Regions from separate parts of the Rhizobium sp. BR 317 genome, predicted to be linked through region 2. Evidence: predicted binding sites of a transcription regulator. Region 2 holds the regulator's gene; each other region holds the start of a gene.
The links. The regulator PhoB, encoded in region 2, activates phosphate uptake and scavenging genes when phosphate is short. The targets are predictions, from matches to a motif close to TGTCATNNANCTGTCAT.
Positions count from the first base shown of each region.

Region 1 (5,540 bases), on a different contig from region 2:
GTTATGAGGATTCTTATATCGCCGATATCCTTTTATCCGTGCGGACAATCGCGCTTGTTGGCGCATCGCCCAATCCCGCGCGCCCAAGCAACGGCGTCATGGCCTATCTGATGGCGCGAGGCTATCGCGTTATTCCAGTCAATCCCGGACAGGCCGGCAAGGAAATCCTCGGACAGTGGGTTTTTGGTCATCTGGCCGATATTCCCGAGCCGGTCGACATGGTCGATGTCTTCCGCGCGCCGGAATATCTGCGATCGGTGGTCGAAGAGACAATCATGATCGAGCCGCGGCCACCGGTCATCTGGGGCCAGCTCGGCGTGCGAGACGATGCCGCCGCGGCGAGAGCGGAAGCGGCCGGCGTCAAGGTCGTCATGGACCGCTGCCCGGCCATCGAATATCCGCGGCTGGTCGCCTGACGCCGGCAGAGCGCCTCCGACTGCGAAAAACCTGACATGCGATATCGCTGAAAGATGGCAGGTTTTTCACTTGGGTGGAAAAGCTCGGCAAAGTTCGCGGTTAACTTTCAAACCTGAGACGTTATGATCCTCCCGTCACAACAGGGGCGGGAGAAGAGAGTATGGCGACGAATAATCCGGGTTTCGACACGCTGGCAATCCATGCAGGCGCGCAGCCGGACCCGACGACGGGCGCCCGCGCGACGCCGATCTATCAGACCACTTCCTTCGTCTTTCAGGATGCGGACCACGCCGCCGCGCTCTTCGGGCTGCAGCAGTTCGGCAATATCTACACGCGCATCATGAACCCGACCCAAGCCGTGCTTGAAGAGCGGGTGGCCGCTCTCGAAGGCGGCACGGCGGGCCTTGCTGTCGCCTCCGGCCATGCCGCCCAGATGATCGTTTTCCATACCATCATGCAGCCCGGCGACAATTTCGTCGCTGCCAGGCGGCTCTACGGCGGCTCGGTCAACCAGTTCGGTCATTCCTTCCAGAATTTCGATTGGCACGTTCGCTGGGCCGACTCCGCCGATCCCGCGACGTTCGAAGCTCAGATCGACAGCCGTACCCGCGGCATCTTCATTGAAAGCCTTGCCAATCCGGGCGGCACCTTCGTTGACATCGAGGCGATCGCCGCCGTTGCCCGCAGACATGGCCTGCCGCTGATCGTCGACAATACCATGGCCAGTCCCTATCTCATCCGGCCGCTGGAACATGGCGCCGACATCGTCGTGCATTCCCTAACCAAATTCATTGGCGGCCACGGCAATTCCATGGGCGGCATGATCATTGATGGCGGCACCTTCGACTGGTCTGCTTCAGGTAACTATCCGATGCTGTCGACGCCGAGGCCGGAATATAACGGCATCGTGCTGCACGCGACCTTCGGCAATTTCGCCTTCGCCATAGCCTGCCGCGTCCTCGGCCTGCGCGATCTCGGCCCCGCCATTTCCCCTTTCAACGCCTTCCTGCTTCTTACGGGCATCGAGACGCTGCCGCTGCGCATGCAGCGCCATTCCGACAATGCGATCGCCGTCGCACGCTGGCTGAAACAGCAGGACAAGGTGGCCTGGGTGAACTATGCCGGTCTTGAGGACGACCCGAACCATGCGCTGCAACAGCGCTATTCGCCCAAGGGGGCGGGTTCTGTCTTCACCTTCGGTTTGAAGGGCGGCTATGAAGCAGGCAAGGGATTGGTGGAGGGCCTGGAGCTCTTTTCCCATCTCGCCAATATCGGCGACACGCGCTCGTTGGTCATCCATCCCGCCTCGACGACGCACAAACAGCTCACCGACGAGCAGAAAATCGCCGCCGGCGCCGGTCCTGATGTCGTCCGCCTGTCGATTGGTATCGAGGACGTCAAGGACATCATCGCCGACCTCGAGCAGGCGCTGGCGAAGGTGTGATACGCGAGCGTTTCCTGATAGGGACGGAGGATTTATGACAACATATTTACGATTGGACACCGACGGCATCGAGCCGGAAACCGGAGCTCCTGCCGCCGATCGCATCCTTTCCGGTGCGCCAGGGTTCCGGACCTGGAGTGTCGAGGAAGCCGATGGCGGCCTCTATGCCGGCATATGGGAGGCGACGCCTGGCAAATGGCAAATCGTCTATGACGAGTGGGAGTATTTCCATATCCTTTCGGGCTATTCGGTGATGACCGCCGAAAACGGCGAGACTTTTCATCTGCGCGCCGGCGATCGCATGATTCTGAGACCCGGCTTCAAAGGGACGTGGGAAGTCATTGAAACGACTCGAAAGGATTATGTGATCCGTCTCTGAAGGCCGTGCGGATTCCGCCGCAAAACCGATCGCTTCAAACCGGAAAGGTCGGCGCCATTGGATGCAGACAGGCATTCGCGGCAGAGCCAGCGCAATCAGCCATTCCTATTGCTGTAAGTTGTGTCACTGGCCTTTCACCAAACTGTCATCAAACTGAAACACTGCGAGATTAGAGCCATCACTGTCGCCAGGGGATTGAGGTGGGGTTGTGAACCGATGGGGCGCTCCACGCTATCTCCTGCTCGCCATTCATTCATCACTTGAGGAAGTGAGTTCAATCATGTTGAATCAGAAATTTCGTTCGCTTTGCCTGACTGCAGGCTTCATCGCGGTTATGGCCGTTTCGGCCTCGGCTGCCGACATCACGGGCGCCGGCTCGAGCTTCATCGCTCCGGTTCTGTCCAAGTGGGCCGAAGGCTACAAGGCTGCGACGAACAATGTCGTCAACTACCAGTCGGTTGGTTCGGGCGCTGGCATCAAGCAGCTCCTCGACAAGACCATCGTATTCGGCGCTTCGGACAAGCCGATGAGCGACGCTGACCTCGAGAAGAACGGCATTGCCCAGTTCCCGATGATCTCCGGCGGTATCGTCGTTTCCTATAACGTTGAAGGCGTAAAGCCGGGCGAACTCGTTCTCGACGGCAAGACGCTGGGCGACATCTTCCTCGGCAAGATTGCCAAGTGGGACGACACGGCCATCAAGGCCCTCAACCCCGACCTGAAGCTGCCTTCCACGGCGATCTCCGTCGTTTATCGTGCCGACAGCTCGGGCACGACCTTCAACTTCACCGATTACCTATCGAAGGTTTCGCCGGAGTGGAAGGAAAAGGTTGGTTCGAACACGGCAGTTGAATGGCCGGTCGGCTTCGGCGCCAAGGGTTCCGAAGGCGTTTCCACCACTGTCAACCAGACCGCTGGTTCGATCTCCTACGTTGAATATTCCTACGTCGTCGCCAATCACATCGGTTTCGCGAAGATGAAGAATGCTGCCGGCAAGGTTATCGAGCCGAGCCTCGACACCTTCAAGGCTGCTGCTTCCAACGCCGATTGGGCTCATGCTAAGAACTTCAACCTGATCATCACCAATCAGCCGGGCGAAAAGAGCTGGCCGATTGCAGCTTCGACCTGGGTTATGCTCTACAAGAAGCCTGCCGATGCTGCTAAGAACGAAGAAGCTCTGAAGTTCTTCAAGTGGGCCTATCAGAACGGTCAGAAGGATGCGACCGCTCTGTCCTATCTGGCGGTCCCGGAAACTGTTGCCGCTGTTGTCGAAGAGTCCTGGAAGAAGGACTTCGGCACGAAGTAATTTGTGCTGGCTGAGAAGTTGCGGCGGACAGGGTATAAGCCCTGTCCGCCTTTCGTGACAGGACAAGGGGAAATCGATGGCTGACGCGATTCAGACGGCTGGCTTCCAGGCTGTGGATACCACCGCCGCCACCAGAAAATTCCGGATACAGGATCGGATTTTCTATTTTATGACGCTTGGCTCGGCTACTCTTGTCGTGCTTCTGCTGCTGGCAATCCTTGCGGTTCTTGTCATCGATGCCTTGCCGACCTTCCAGACCTTCGGATTGTCGTTCCTTTGGGGCACGAAGTGGAGCGCTCCAGCCGATATCTACGGTGCTGTGCCTGCCGTGGTCGGCACGCTGGTGAGTGCGTTCATCTCCATGCTGATTGCCGTTCCGCTCGGCATCGGCATCGCCATCTTCCTCACGGAACTTTGCCCCGGTAGCCTGCGTCGTCCGATCAGCACGGCCATCGAGCTTCTGGCGGGCGTTCCCTCCATTATCTACGGCATCGTCGGTCTGTTCATTCTCGTGCCGCTGATGCAGAATTATGTCCTGCCCTTTCTTATGATGACGATCGGCCAGGTGCCGGTGATCGGCTTGCTATTCCAGCCGCCGGCGCCGGGTGTCGGCTTGTTGACGGCAAGCCTCGTGCTGGCTGTCATGATCCTGCCGTTCATCACCGCGATCGCCCGCGACGTGTTCAGCACCGTGCCGCCGATGCTGCGTGAATCGGCTTACGGCATGGGCATGACCACATGGGAAGTGGCTCGTAACATCCTGATCCCATATACGCGTCGCGGCCTCGTTGGCGGCATCATGCTCGGCCTCGGCCGCGCGCTTGGCGAAACCATGGCCGTCACCTTCGTTGTAGGCTCGGTAAGCCGTCTGCAAGCGTCGATCATCTCGCCATCCACCACCATTTCCGCCCAGATCGCGAATAACTTCGGCGATGCCGACGGTCTGCAATTGTCGAGCCTGATTGCGCTCGGCCTGCTCCTGTTCGTCCTTTCCTTCTGCGTGCTTGCGCTGGCGAGGTGGATGATCGGCCGCGGCGACTCGCTCTGAGGAAAAACCGATGGAAAATGCAATTCGTCAGAACCTCGTGTCGAGGCGTTATGGGAAGAACCGGGTGATGATGGCCCTGTGCTTTCTCGCGGCCATCCTCGGCATATTCTTTCTCAGCGTTATCCTTGTGACCCTGGTTTATCGCGGTGTATCGGCGCTCAGCCTCGACGTTTTCACAATGTCGATCCCAGCTCAGGGCTCGCGCGGCGGCCTGATCAACGCCATCTACGGCACTGTGCTGGTCACGGGCGCCGCCATCCTGATCGCCGCGCCGATCGGCATTCTCGCCGGCACCTATCTGGTGGAATATGCCAACGGCACCAAGCTTGCCGAAGCTGCCAAGTTCATCAATGACATCCTGCTGTCCGCACCCTCGATCATCGTCGGTGTGTTCGTCTACGGTGCCGTGGTCGTGCCCATGCACGGCAACTCTGCCATCGCCGGCATCCTCGCGCTGGCGCTGATCGCTCTCCCGGTCGTCAATCGCACGACGCAGGACATGCTAATGCTGGTGCCAAATGCGCTTCGTGAGGCGACCGCCGCGCTCGGCGCGCCGCGCTGGAAGTCCATGATGATGGTGATCTACCGTTCCGCCTGGACGGGCATCCTCACCGGCATCCTGCTGGCCGTAGCCCGTATCAGCGGCGAAACCGCGCCGCTTCTCTTCACGGCCGGCTACAGCAAATTCATGAATGCGGGACTGACCGGTCCAATCGCCACGCTGCCGGTTGCCATCAATACGCTCGCCGCCGATGCAGGCGAGGATCTCAAACAATTGGCTTGGGCCGGCGCGCTGATCATCACCGTTGCCATCCTTGCCCTCAACATCCTTGCCCGTGTCTTGAGTGGGCGCCGCCAGTGACGCAGCCGCCGAACGATAGGAATGAAACCATGAACATGAGCGATAGCAATTTTCAGAGCGTCAACACACAGCCGGGGAAGGACG
Region 1 covers NZ_JARWLB010000010.1:236,116-241,655, forward strand. The annotation lists gene QD357_RS18080 (CoA-binding protein) at 1-416, shown strand, start outside; gene QD357_RS18085 (O-acetylhomoserine aminocarboxypropyltransferase) at 578-1,861, shown strand; gene QD357_RS18090 (cupin domain-containing protein) at 1,896-2,240, shown strand; gene pstS (phosphate ABC transporter substrate-binding protein PstS) at 2,575-3,546, shown strand; gene pstC (phosphate ABC transporter permease subunit PstC) at 3,623-4,594, shown strand; gene pstA (phosphate ABC transporter permease PstA) at 4,605-5,456, shown strand; gene pstB (phosphate ABC transporter ATP-binding protein PstB) at 5,486-5,540, shown strand, end outside.
Region 1: the regulator PhoB is predicted to act here: its motif matches at 2,373-2,389, upstream of pstS (phosphate ABC transporter substrate-binding protein PstS).

Region 2 (5,540 bases):
GCGCTGATCGGCTCGTTCTATCTCATGCTGACCGTGCTGGTCCTGGCGCTGCCGGTCGGCGTTGCTGCCTCGATCTATCTTGAGGAGTTCGCGCCGAAGAACCGGCTGACGGATCTGATCGAGGTCAATATCAACAATCTCGCTGCGGTCCCGTCGATCGTCTACGGCCTGCTMGGGCTCTCGGTCTTCATCAACTTCATGGGCCTGCCGCGTTCCGCCTCGCTGGTCGGCGGGCTGGTGCTGAGCCTGATGACGCTGCCGATGATCATTATCGCCACGCGGTCGGCGCTGCGTGCCGTGCCGCCGTCGATCCGCAGCGCTGCCCTCGGCCTAGGCGCTTCGCGCATGCAGGTGGTGTTCCACCATGTCCTGCCGCTCGCCATGCCCGGTATCTTGACGGGCACGATCCTCGGTCTGGCGCATGCGCTCGGCGAAACCGCGCCGTTGCTGCTGATCGGCATGGTCGCCTTCGTCGCCAATTATCCGGCGGGGCMGCTCGATCCTTCGACGGCCTTGCCGGTGCAAATCTACATGTGGGCGAGCGAAGCCGAGCGCGCTTTTGTAGAAAGAACCTCCGGGGCCATCATCGTCCTGCTCTTCTTCCTCGTTGCGATGAACATCGGCGCCATCCTGCTGCGCCGTCGCTTTGAGCGGCGCTGGTGACAGGAGGCGATGGAATGAACATGATGACGGAAGCCGCGAGCGAAAAAGCACTGGCCAGGAAGATGATGACGATCCCCTATAAGATGATCGGCCAGGCTGTCTCGGTCTATTACGGCGACAAGCGTGCGCTGTTCGATGTCGACCTGAACATCCGCGCCAACACGGTCACCGCGCTGATCGGTCCTTCCGGCTGCGGCAAGTCCACTTTCCTGCGTTGCCTCAATCGCATGAACGATACGATCGACACCTGCCGCGTCACCGGCAAGATCACGCTCGACGATCAGGATATATACGACAACAGCATCGACGTTGTTGAGCTGCGCGCCCGCGTCGGAATGGTGTTCCAGAAGCCCAATCCGTTCCCGAAGTCGATATACGAGAATGTCGCCTATGGCCCGCGTATCCATGGCCTGCATCGGTCCAAGACCGATCTCGACCATATCGTCGAAACCAGCCTTCAGAAGGCCGGGCTGTGGGGCGAGGTGAAGGACCGGCTTTTTGAGGCAGGGACCAGCCTCTCCGGCGGCCAGCAGCAGCGCCTTTGCATCGCCCGTGCCGTCGCTGTCAGTCCGGAGGTCATTCTCATGGACGAGCCGTGTTCGGCGCTCGATCCGATTGCCACCGCCAAAGTCGAGGAACTCATTCATGAGCTTCGGGAAAACTTCACGATCGTCATCGTGACGCATTCCATGCAGCAAGCAGCCCGCGTTTCGCAGCGTACCGCAATGTTTCATCTCGGCCATCTGGTCGAGGAGAACGATACCGATAAGATGTTCACCAATCCCGATGATTTCCGCACGCAGGATTACATCATGGGCCGTTTTGGCTGATGATGCTCCCCCGCGCGGTTCCCTTCGCACCTTTCACCTTGAGGATAGAAAAATGGTCTCTACACACATTCTCTCTGCTTATGACGAGGACCTGAAGTTCCTGACGCGCCGCATTTCCGAAATGGGCGGCCTGGCGGAGCAGATGGTCAGCGACAGCGTCCGCGCGCTGGTCAACGGCGATGCCGCTCTGGCGCAGAAGGTCATCTCCGACGACGTCATTCTCGACCACGCCGAGCGCGAAGTCGGCGACAAGGCGATCGTCACCATCGCCCGCCGCCAGCCGATGGCTGCCGACCTTCGTGAAATCATGGGCTCCATCCGCATCGCTTCCGATCTGGAACGCGTTGGCGATCTCGGCAAGAACACCGCAAAGCGCGTCATCGCCGTGCAGGGCACCGGCGTTCCGCGGCGTCTCGCCCGCGGCATCGAACACCTCTCCGAACTGGCGCTCGTCCAGCTCAAGGAAGTGCTCGACGTCTACTCGACCCGTTCGCCCGACAAGGCCGTGTCGATCCGCGAGCGCGATGAGGAAATCGACGCCATGTACACCTCGCTCTTCCGCGAGATGCTGACCTACATGATGGAAGATCCGCGCAACATCACCACCTGCACGCATCTTCTTTTCTGCGCCAAGAACATCGAGCGCATCGGCGACCATGCCACCAACATCGCCGAGACGATCTATTACATGGCGACCGGTGCCCAGCCCGAAGGCGAGCGCCCGAAGGACGATACCGCCAACACCGTCGGTGCAGTGACGGAATAAAGTAGACGCCAAGAGAAGGAGACCAGAGGCGCATGGTTCCGAGAGTAGCTGTTGTAGAAGACGAGGAAGCGCTAAGCGTTCTGCTGCGCTATAATCTCGAGGCGGAAGGCTTCGAGGTCGACACTATCCTGAGAGGCGACGAAGCCGAGCTGCGCCTCCAGGAGCGCATCCCCGATCTTCTGATCCTCGATTGGATGCTCCCMGGCGTGTCCGGCATCGAGCTCTGCCGTCGGCTGCGTATGCGGCCGGAGACGGAGCGCCTGCCGATCATCATGCTCACCGCTCGCGGCGAGGAAAGCGAGCGCGTGCGCGGCCTTTCCACCGGCGCGGACKACTATGTCGTCAAGCCGTTCTCGACGCCGGAGCTGATGGCCCGCGTCAAGGCAATGCTGCGCCGAGCCCGCCCGGAGGTTCTGTCCACGGTCCTGCGCTGTGGCGATATCGAACTGGACCGCGAGACCCATCGCGTCCACCGCAAGAGCCGTGAAGTGCGGTTGGGGCCGACGGAATTCCGCCTGCTGGAATTCCTGATGTCATCGCCCGGCCGTGTCTTCTCGCGCTCTCAGTTGCTCGACGGCGTGTGGGGGCACGATATCTATGTCGACGAACGCACCGTCGACGTGCATGTCGGCCGTCTGCGCAAAGCGCTGAATTTCTCCAATATGCAGGATGTCATCCGCACCGTTCGCGGCGCGGGTTATTCTATGGAGGCCTGATCGGGGAAACCCGGCGGGCCGTCCTCCAACATGGCGGCGGAAACAGAAAACGGGCCTTTCGGCCCGTTTTTCATATGGTTGATATGGCTCAGTGTGCCGCCCGGCGCCGCTCATGCACGGGCTGGTAAGCCAGCCGCTGGTGGTAGGTGCAGTAGGGCGAGGAGTCCGGGCTGTCGTTGCCGCAGAAGTGAAAATCATCCTTCAGCGGGTCGCCGACCGGCCACTTGCAGGTGCGTTCGGTGAGTTCCGTCAGGCCGAGGCGGCGCGAGATCGGAACGACCACATTGGTGGCCGGGCGATATTCGATCTCGTGGACCGTATCGATCTCGACCTCTTCCTTGAGCATCGTCGCACCCTGCTGGCGGGTAACCGTGCGGGTTGCAACGCGCGAGGCGTAATTCGGCGCCCGTGGGGCCGAGGTATTGCGCTTCGGCGCTCGAGCTGCGGTTGCTGCGCCACCGGCCTTCGCTCGGCCTGGCAGGCTCAAGCGATGCACTTTGCCGATGACGGCATTACGGCTGACACCACCGAGCTGTGCCGCGATCTGGCTGGCGCTCAAACCTTCGGACCACAGCTTTTTCAGCTTCTCGACGCGTTCGTCTGTCCAATTCATGCCCTGTCTCCGCTGTCGCGTTTCTGATGGCAGAATCCCTCACCATTGCCTCGCATTGGGTCGAGGCGTGAAACGCTTTAAAATTGTGGTGACTAGTTCCGCCGCATGCAGTCTAGTAATTGGTTTTTAACCTAGTGTGAGGCTGACTCCGTGACAAGAGTCGCGGGATTCTTGAGGAATCGATTTCGAGGTTTTCCCCAACTTGCTATACGTGAGTGGCATTTATGCAATATAACTTGTCGAAGAGATGGCCTCCCTCCGGAGGCGCTCTGCCGCACCTGCTAAATCGCCAGTTTTGTTGACATCGCAGTGCAAAACATCAATAGTGCTCAGGCCGCCGAAAGGCGGCATTTTTGATTTTCCGGGGCCCGTTTCACACGAAGGAAACGACAGGCCCTAAAGGTTGTGATCGAGGAGAATGCGCCATGGCTGAAACCGCGCCGCTTTATGACACCTACATGCGTGCTCCGCTGCGGTTCGAGCGAGGCGAGGGCGTGTGGCTGATCACGGAGACCGGCGAGCGCTACCTCGATTTTGCCGCCGGCGTTGCGGTGAATTCGCTTGGCCACGCTCATCCCCATCTGGTTGCAGAGTTGAAGTCGCAGGCTGACAAGGTCTGGCACCTGTCCAACCTCTATGAGGTGCCGGGCCAGGAGAAATTGTCGAAGCGGCTGACGGACGCCACCTTCGCCGACAAGGTGTTCTTCACCAATTCCGGAGCCGAGGCTCTGGAATGCGCCATCAAGACGGCGCGTCGCTACCAGTTCTTCAAGGGGCATCCCGACAGATACCATATCATCACCTTCGAAGGCGCCTTCCATGGCCGCACGATCGCGACGATCGCTGCCGGCGGCCAGGAGAAATACCTGGAAGGTTTCGGCCCGAAGGCCCCCGGCTTCGACCAGGTGCCTTTCGGCGATCTCGACGCCGTGCGTGCCGAGATTACCGGTGCTACGGCTGCGATCCTGATCGAGCCGGTGCAGGGCGAGGGCGGTATCCGCCCGGCGACCAACGAGTTCCTGCGCGGCCTGCGTCAGATCTGCGACGAGCATGGCCTGCTTCTGGTCCTCGACGAGGTTCAGAGTGGCGTCGGTCGCACCGGCAAGCTCTTCGCCCATGAATGGGCCGGCATCACGCCGGATATCATGGCTGTCGCCAAGGGCATCGGCGGTGGCTTTCCGCTCGGCGCCTGCCTTGCGACCGCGGAGGCGGCCTCGGGCATGAAGGCGGGCACGCATGGCTCGACCTATGGCGGCAATCCGCTCGCCATGGCGGTCGGCAACGCCGTGCTCGATGTCGTGCTGTCGGATGGCTTCCTGCAGCATGTGCGCGATGTGGCCTTGGTCTTCCGCCAGGGTCTGGCCTCGCTCAAGGATCGTTTTCCGGATATTATCGAGGATGTCCGCGGCGAGGGGCTGCTGCTCGGCATCAAGGCTGCCATTCCGCAGTCGGATCTACTGCAGGCGATCCGCGCCGAACATCTGCTGGGTGTGCCGGCCGGCGACAACGTCATCCGTCTGCTGCCGCCGCTGGTGGTCACGGCCGAGGAGGCGCGCGAAGGCCTTGTCCGTATCGAACGCGCTGCAGAATCTCTGCGCGCCGCCCGCGTCAAGAAGTCGGCTTGAGTTCAACGCCTGCTGATCGGGGCGTTTTTGCCCTCACAGCGGGCGTTATCATTTCTGGAGTACAGGTAGGGACATGGCTTCACCGAAACACTTTCTCGATCTCTCGGCCGTCGCGGCTGCCGATCTGCGCAGCATCATTGACGATGCCATCGTGCGAAAGCAGGCGCTGAAGGCAGGTGCGGCCGACAAGCCGCTGGCCGGCAAGATGCTGGCGATGATCTTCGAGAAGCCGTCCACCCGCACCCGCGTCTCCTTCGACGTCGGCATGCGCCAGCTCGGCGGCGAGACGCTGTTCCTGTCGGGTACGGAAATGCAGCTCGGCCGCGC
Region 2 covers NZ_JARWLB010000007.1:125,266-130,805, reverse strand. The annotation lists gene pstA (phosphate ABC transporter permease PstA) at 1-663, shown strand, start outside; gene pstB (phosphate ABC transporter ATP-binding protein PstB) at 678-1,493, shown strand; gene phoU (phosphate signaling complex protein PhoU) at 1,546-2,259, shown strand; gene phoB (phosphate regulon transcriptional regulator PhoB) at 2,292-2,975, shown strand; gene QD357_RS13350 (GcrA family cell cycle regulator) at 3,064-3,588, opposite strand; gene QD357_RS13345 (aspartate aminotransferase family protein) at 4,014-5,213, shown strand; gene argF (ornithine carbamoyltransferase) at 5,287-5,540, shown strand, end outside.

Region 3 (5,540 bases), on a different contig from region 2:
TAGAGGCCCTGAATCTCGACCTCAAAGCCGGGGAAGGTGTTGAAGCAGGTTTCGAACATCTTGAGATAGTCGATCATGGGCTTAGCCTTTTCCGTCAAGCGCTCACCGGGCACGATGGTCGCAATACCCGGAGGATAGACCACGAAGGGCGTTGTTGCGATGCGGCCGGCAATGGCGTCGATCGGCAGATACTCCACATCGTTGCGCACCAGGCAGCGTGCGGCATCATGCGGCGACATGGCAAGCGGGGGCAGATGGTCGGCGGAAAACTGCTTTGTCTGAAGCGTGCTGACATCGGCTTGGCGGAAGAAATTATGCATGTCCGCGCAGAGATCGCGCAGCCGCACTCCCGCATAGCGGGCCGGCCGGCGACGGTAGAATTCCGGGATGACTTCCTCGAGCAGGGCGTTGTCGTCATGGAGTTTTTTGAAGGCGACGAGACCGCTGATCAAGGTGCCGGCTTTGCTGGCCTCCACGCCGGGGGTGAGGAGGAACAGCAGCGAATTGAGGTCGTTCTTTTCCGCAACGATGCGGTTTTCCCGCAGATATTGCGCGACTATGGGCGCCGGTATGCCGTGCTCGGTATATTTGCCGCTTTTCCGGTCGAAGCCGGGGGTGAGCAGGGTGAGCTTGTTCGGGTCGGTCATCGCGAAGCCCGACTCCATCCCTGAAAAGCCGTGCCATGCAGCGTCGGGGGTCAGGTGCCAGAAGGCGGGATTGGTGGCGAGCTGGTCGGTGGCGACGCTCTCCCACGCTACGTTATGCACCGCGCCGGGGCTGGACACATCCGGGATCGCTACCCGGTCCGGCACGAACGGCTCGAAGAACCAGCGGCGCTCCGGGCGATGCTCTTTTTCTTCGAATTCGCGGCGCACGGCGCGGATCTTCTTGCGCAGCTCGATGCCGAGGCGGATCGTGTCGTCCCAAAGCACTTCGCCCGAACGTCCCTTCATCATCTGCGCGCCGACGTCGAGCGAGGCAAACAGTGGATAGAAGGGCGAGGTCGAGGCGTGCTGCATGAAGCTTTCGTTGAAACGCCGGTGCTCCACGCGCCGTTTCTGGCCGGTGATATGCCGGTCCTTCATGTGGATCTGCGAGGCCTGCGAGAAGCTTGCCAGCTGCTTGTGCGTGGATTGCGTGGCGATGATACCCGGCGCGTCGGGGCCGAGGTTGGCAAGGCCCATGGCAAAGCGCCCGGCATAAAGCGGATGAAATTTCATAAAGCCGGCCCAAGCCTCATCGAAGAGGATGTAGTCGCAGAGATGCCCGATACGCTTTAGGATCATCTCCGCATTGTGAATGGTGCCGTCATAGGTGCATTGCTCCACCACCGCGACGCGGAACGGGCGCGGCTTCTTGTGGGCCTCGGGGTCTTTCACCAGCGGATGGGTGCGGATGCTCTCTCTGAGTGCCTCTTCGTCCATGGCCGCAAAATCCATTGGGCCGATCAGCCCGTACAGATTGCGTCTGGTCGGCAAATAAACCGGAATGCCGCCGGAGATCATCAGGGCGCCGTGGTGCGCTGCCTTGTGGTTGTTGCGGTCGAATAGCACGAGATCGCCGTCGGTGACGAGGGCGGAGAGCGCGACCTTGTTGGAGGTGGAGGTGCCGTTCAGGACGAAATAGGTCTTCTCGGCGCCAAAGATCTTGGCGGCTTCCTTCTGTGCGGCCAGTGCAGGTCCTTCGTGGGTCAGCAGGTCGCCGAGGTCGAGCACGGAATTGTCGAGATCGTCGCGAAACACCGCTTCGCCGAGATGCTCCATGAAGACCCGGCCGATCGGGCTGCGGCTGTAGAAAATACCACCATTGTGCCCGGGGCAGGTCCAGAGGTGGTTGCCTTCCTCGGCATAATCGACCAGCGCGCCGAAAAACGGCGTCTTCAGCGTCTCGGCATATTGCTTGAGCCGGCTGATAAGGCTCTTGGCGATGAAGGCCGGCGTTTCTTCGGAAAGGAAGACATAGCCATCGATGAAATCGAGGACTTCTACCGGCACATCCTCGAAGCGCTTGCGGCGGATCAGCAGAATGATCGGGAATTCGAGGCCGCGTCGTCGCATCAGGTTGATGAGGGAGGCCGTCTTGCCCTCGAGCCCCTTCTTACCCCAGTCGACCAGCATGCAGCCGATGGCGGCGTCCGTCTGGACGGCGATCTCCGCATCTTCGAGATTGCGCGCGCGCACCACCTCAAAGCCGGAGCGTTCGATCTCCTCGACGATCTGATTGTAGCGGGCGCCCTCCAGATCCTCGTTGTCGAAGGCTGGCGTCGCGAACAGAAAGTTGAAACGTCTGAAATAATCCATTGGGGTACCCGCTCTTGATCTGGGACGAGGTGTCGACGCATTTCATGACATGGATGTGACAGAATATCGAATGTCCGAAACACCCACAGAATGGCATTCTGCCATTTGTGTCGTCGGATGGTGCAGGTCCAGGTGCAGATCAACTCCCGGGATTGTTCACGGGATCGACGGGTGGTGCGCTGGCGCGCGTGGAAACAACGTCGATGCGAACCGGTCAGCCGCCATACCACATCCGCCGGAGGAGGCCATCGCCACGCGCGAACTGATGATAGAGAGCCGCTCCGATATGAATGGCKAGCAGCGCKAGAAGCAGCAGTGCGCCCAAGCCATGCGGTCCCCGCGGGGGATAGTTGGCAAAGTTCGGCAAAGCTTCGGCCTGTGCGCTAAAGATCACCGGTCCGGCGCCGCTCAGCACGATCATCCCGATGCCGCTGGCTATCACACCGACGACGATGACGTAAAAGGCAATGTGGACTGCGCGGGCGACCCGCTCCTGCCATAGCGGCGATCCGTCCATGGAAGAGGCTTCCGGTCGAATCGCCACCACCAGGCGATGCGGACGAGGGTGAGAAGGAGTACCGCGATTGCAATCGGGATGTGGAGACGAAGGATGCCGGCTTTGCTGGTCGCATCGATGACATTCGCTGCCCGGAAACCGGTGCCTAGCAACACCAGTATCAAAATGGCGCTCACCCAGTGAATGGAAACCGCCACCGTGCCGTAGCGGTCAACTCTGCTCTTCAACATCTCCGTGTCCATCTAATTTCTCGAGTAGAGCTGACATGACCCGGTGCATCGTTTCGATGTCTTCGAGCCGAAGCCCGTCCGACATCTCGTTGACCCAGGGTACCTGCAGGCTCATTGCGGCTTCATATGTCTGCTTGCCCTTGCTGCTCAGCACGACCAGTTGCGCCCGCCGATGATGCGGGTTGGGTTGGAACGAGACGAGCCCCTCTTTCTCGAGATCATTGACGATGCGTTGGACGTTCTGCCGGTTGGCGCCCATGTCGCGCGCAAGCCATGCAACTGGCTGCGGTCGGTCGGCAGCAATGATGCTACCGAGAACCTGCCATCGGGCAATGGTGAGGCCGAGGCTGGCAACCATCCTGTCACCTGACGCAAGAAGACGATTATTCAGCCTGAACAGATCAAGGAAAATTGAGGTCAGTGCGATTCCCTCAGGGGTTCGTTCCGTCTTATTCATGTGTCACCATGTAAGCAAATTGACATTATGATGTCAATCCACTATGTAGGTATCGTACCAACTTGACATCATGCAACTATATTGGATGGAGCTAGCAATGTCACACATGCACCCACTGGACCCGGCTTTCCCGATCGCCAGATCGCTTTCGACGTGTCACCCGTCATCTCGGTCAATATTTTCACGCTGGACCTCAAGGATGAGGATATCTTTCTCAAAGCGTGGCGGGACGACGCCCAATTTATGAAACGTCAGCCCCGTTTCATTTCGACCCAGCTTCATCGGGCCGTCGGCGAGAGCCCGACCTATCTCAACTATGCCGTCTGGGACACGATGGCCGACTTCCGGGCGGCATTCGCATCCGGAGTTCCGGGCGAAGCTCTCGGATTACCCGTCCTCKGCGAAGGCCTCTCCGCATCTGTTCCAGAAAGTTGCCGTTTCGGGCATCTGCGGCGCTTGAGCAAGCAGCGGGAACACTTCGCTGCGACCTTGTTCAAATTCTGGCCATCTCAAGCTCCCCGACGTTCATGGATGCTGGGTCAGCCGAAGCAACCAGTTCATGAGCATTATCAATGATGTCTCTTGAAGGGCACGCGCCGTTGTCATACCGGTGGCATGCCCAGAGATTAGGCATGCAAAAAGGAGGGCGCGTGAACGGACGCATTTTGCTCATCGCGGGGCTATTGGCTCTCATCTCAACATCGGTTTCAGCCGCTCGGCTAACCGGTCAATCGACGTTGGCCGAGTGGGAAAATAGTCGAGCAGACGATCGGATGGCTTTGGCAAAGCACATGCTTGCTAGAACTGCCGGACGAGACGTCGGCAAGACGGCGGAGCTGATGATGTGTATTGAGAAGGTCGCCCGCGATCCAGCGCATGCGAATATTCCTATCCGAAAGATCGCATCGCCCTGTCTGGTTTTGATCGGCGCCGAGTAGGCCTCGATACCTATCGAGAGTCGGAAAGTTCATGGTCTGGCTGAACCGTGTCGCCGTCGATGGCTGCGCAAATACGCGAGTCAGGGGCCATCGCGCGGGCGGTCTCGAATTATTCCCAACCACCGCAACAGCGTGGGCGCGTAGATGCATGTCGTAATGAATGCGGCGAGCATGATGAAGGCGATTCCCATCTGGACGATATTGTAGCGCAGCGTGCCCTCGGCGACGAACCAACCGGCGATAGCACCCGCTACCGCCAAGGGCAGACGGACAAGGATGGGAAACATGTCGACCTCCTCTCAAAGCAGCAGCAGGTTTTTCACGATCGGCGCAAGTTGCGGATACGGCAGCAAGAATGCGCCTACGGCCAACAGAGGCAATAGGGCGGGTAGGAGAATCGCCAGGACGTTCATCCTGCATGACCCGGAGATCGCTTTCAACATGCAGAAAAGGTGCCAGCAGTCTCATCGCGGCCCCTCGCCATCGCGAAGCTTCATGGGCATCCTCCGTCAATGTTTGGGAATAGGATGCATATGTGGATGGGCGAGGGGAGGACGCAACGGTAAATTCGATGCGCGGCCGGGGCCGCGCCATCAGGTCTTGGCTTACTGAGCGCTTGGGGTCTGCTGGAGGGACGACATCAGCGCCTCGATCATTTGGTCGATGCTGAAGCTGGCCGGGCGCTGGCTCGGCGGGTAATCCCGGAATGTCTGGAGGAACGACGCTACTCTCCAGATGCCGTACTGAACGAGATAGGCGTTCTTCACCAGCCAATCGTAATATTGGTCGGAGACCACGTCCGCGCGTTCGAAGGGATCCATGCGAAGGTTGAACACCTTTGGCACTCTGAGGCAGGTGAATGGATTGGCCCACACTTGCATGGCGCCCGGCGCGCGCTGCTCGCAGAAGACAATCTTCCAATTGTCGTAACGGTAGGACACCAGTTGTCCGTCATCATTGAAATAATAGAAATCATGCCGCTCTGACTTCGGTTCCTGCCCGGTCAGATAGGGGAGCTGATTGTAGCCATCGAGGTGAATCTTGAACTGGTTGCCACCAATCGACGCTCCCTTGAGAAGGCGGTCCTTGATGTCGGCG
Region 3 covers NZ_JARWLB010000018.1:94,616-100,155, reverse strand. The annotation lists gene QD357_RS24395 (Orn/Lys/Arg decarboxylase N-terminal domain-containing protein) at 1-2,300, opposite strand, end outside; gene QD357_RS24390 (cytochrome b) at 2,515-2,817, opposite strand; gene QD357_RS24385 (cytochrome b) at 2,739-3,047, opposite strand; gene QD357_RS24380 (MarR family winged helix-turn-helix transcriptional regulator) at 3,028-3,504, opposite strand; partial or broken gene QD357_RS24375 (antibiotic biosynthesis monooxygenase family protein) at 3,602-3,964, shown strand; gene QD357_RS24370 (hypothetical protein) at 4,155-4,442, shown strand; gene QD357_RS24365 (hypothetical protein) at 4,523-4,729, opposite strand; gene QD357_RS24360 (arylsulfatase) at 5,048-5,540, opposite strand, start outside.
Region 3: the regulator PhoB is predicted to act here: its motif matches at 2,345-2,361, upstream of QD357_RS24395 (Orn/Lys/Arg decarboxylase N-terminal domain-containing protein).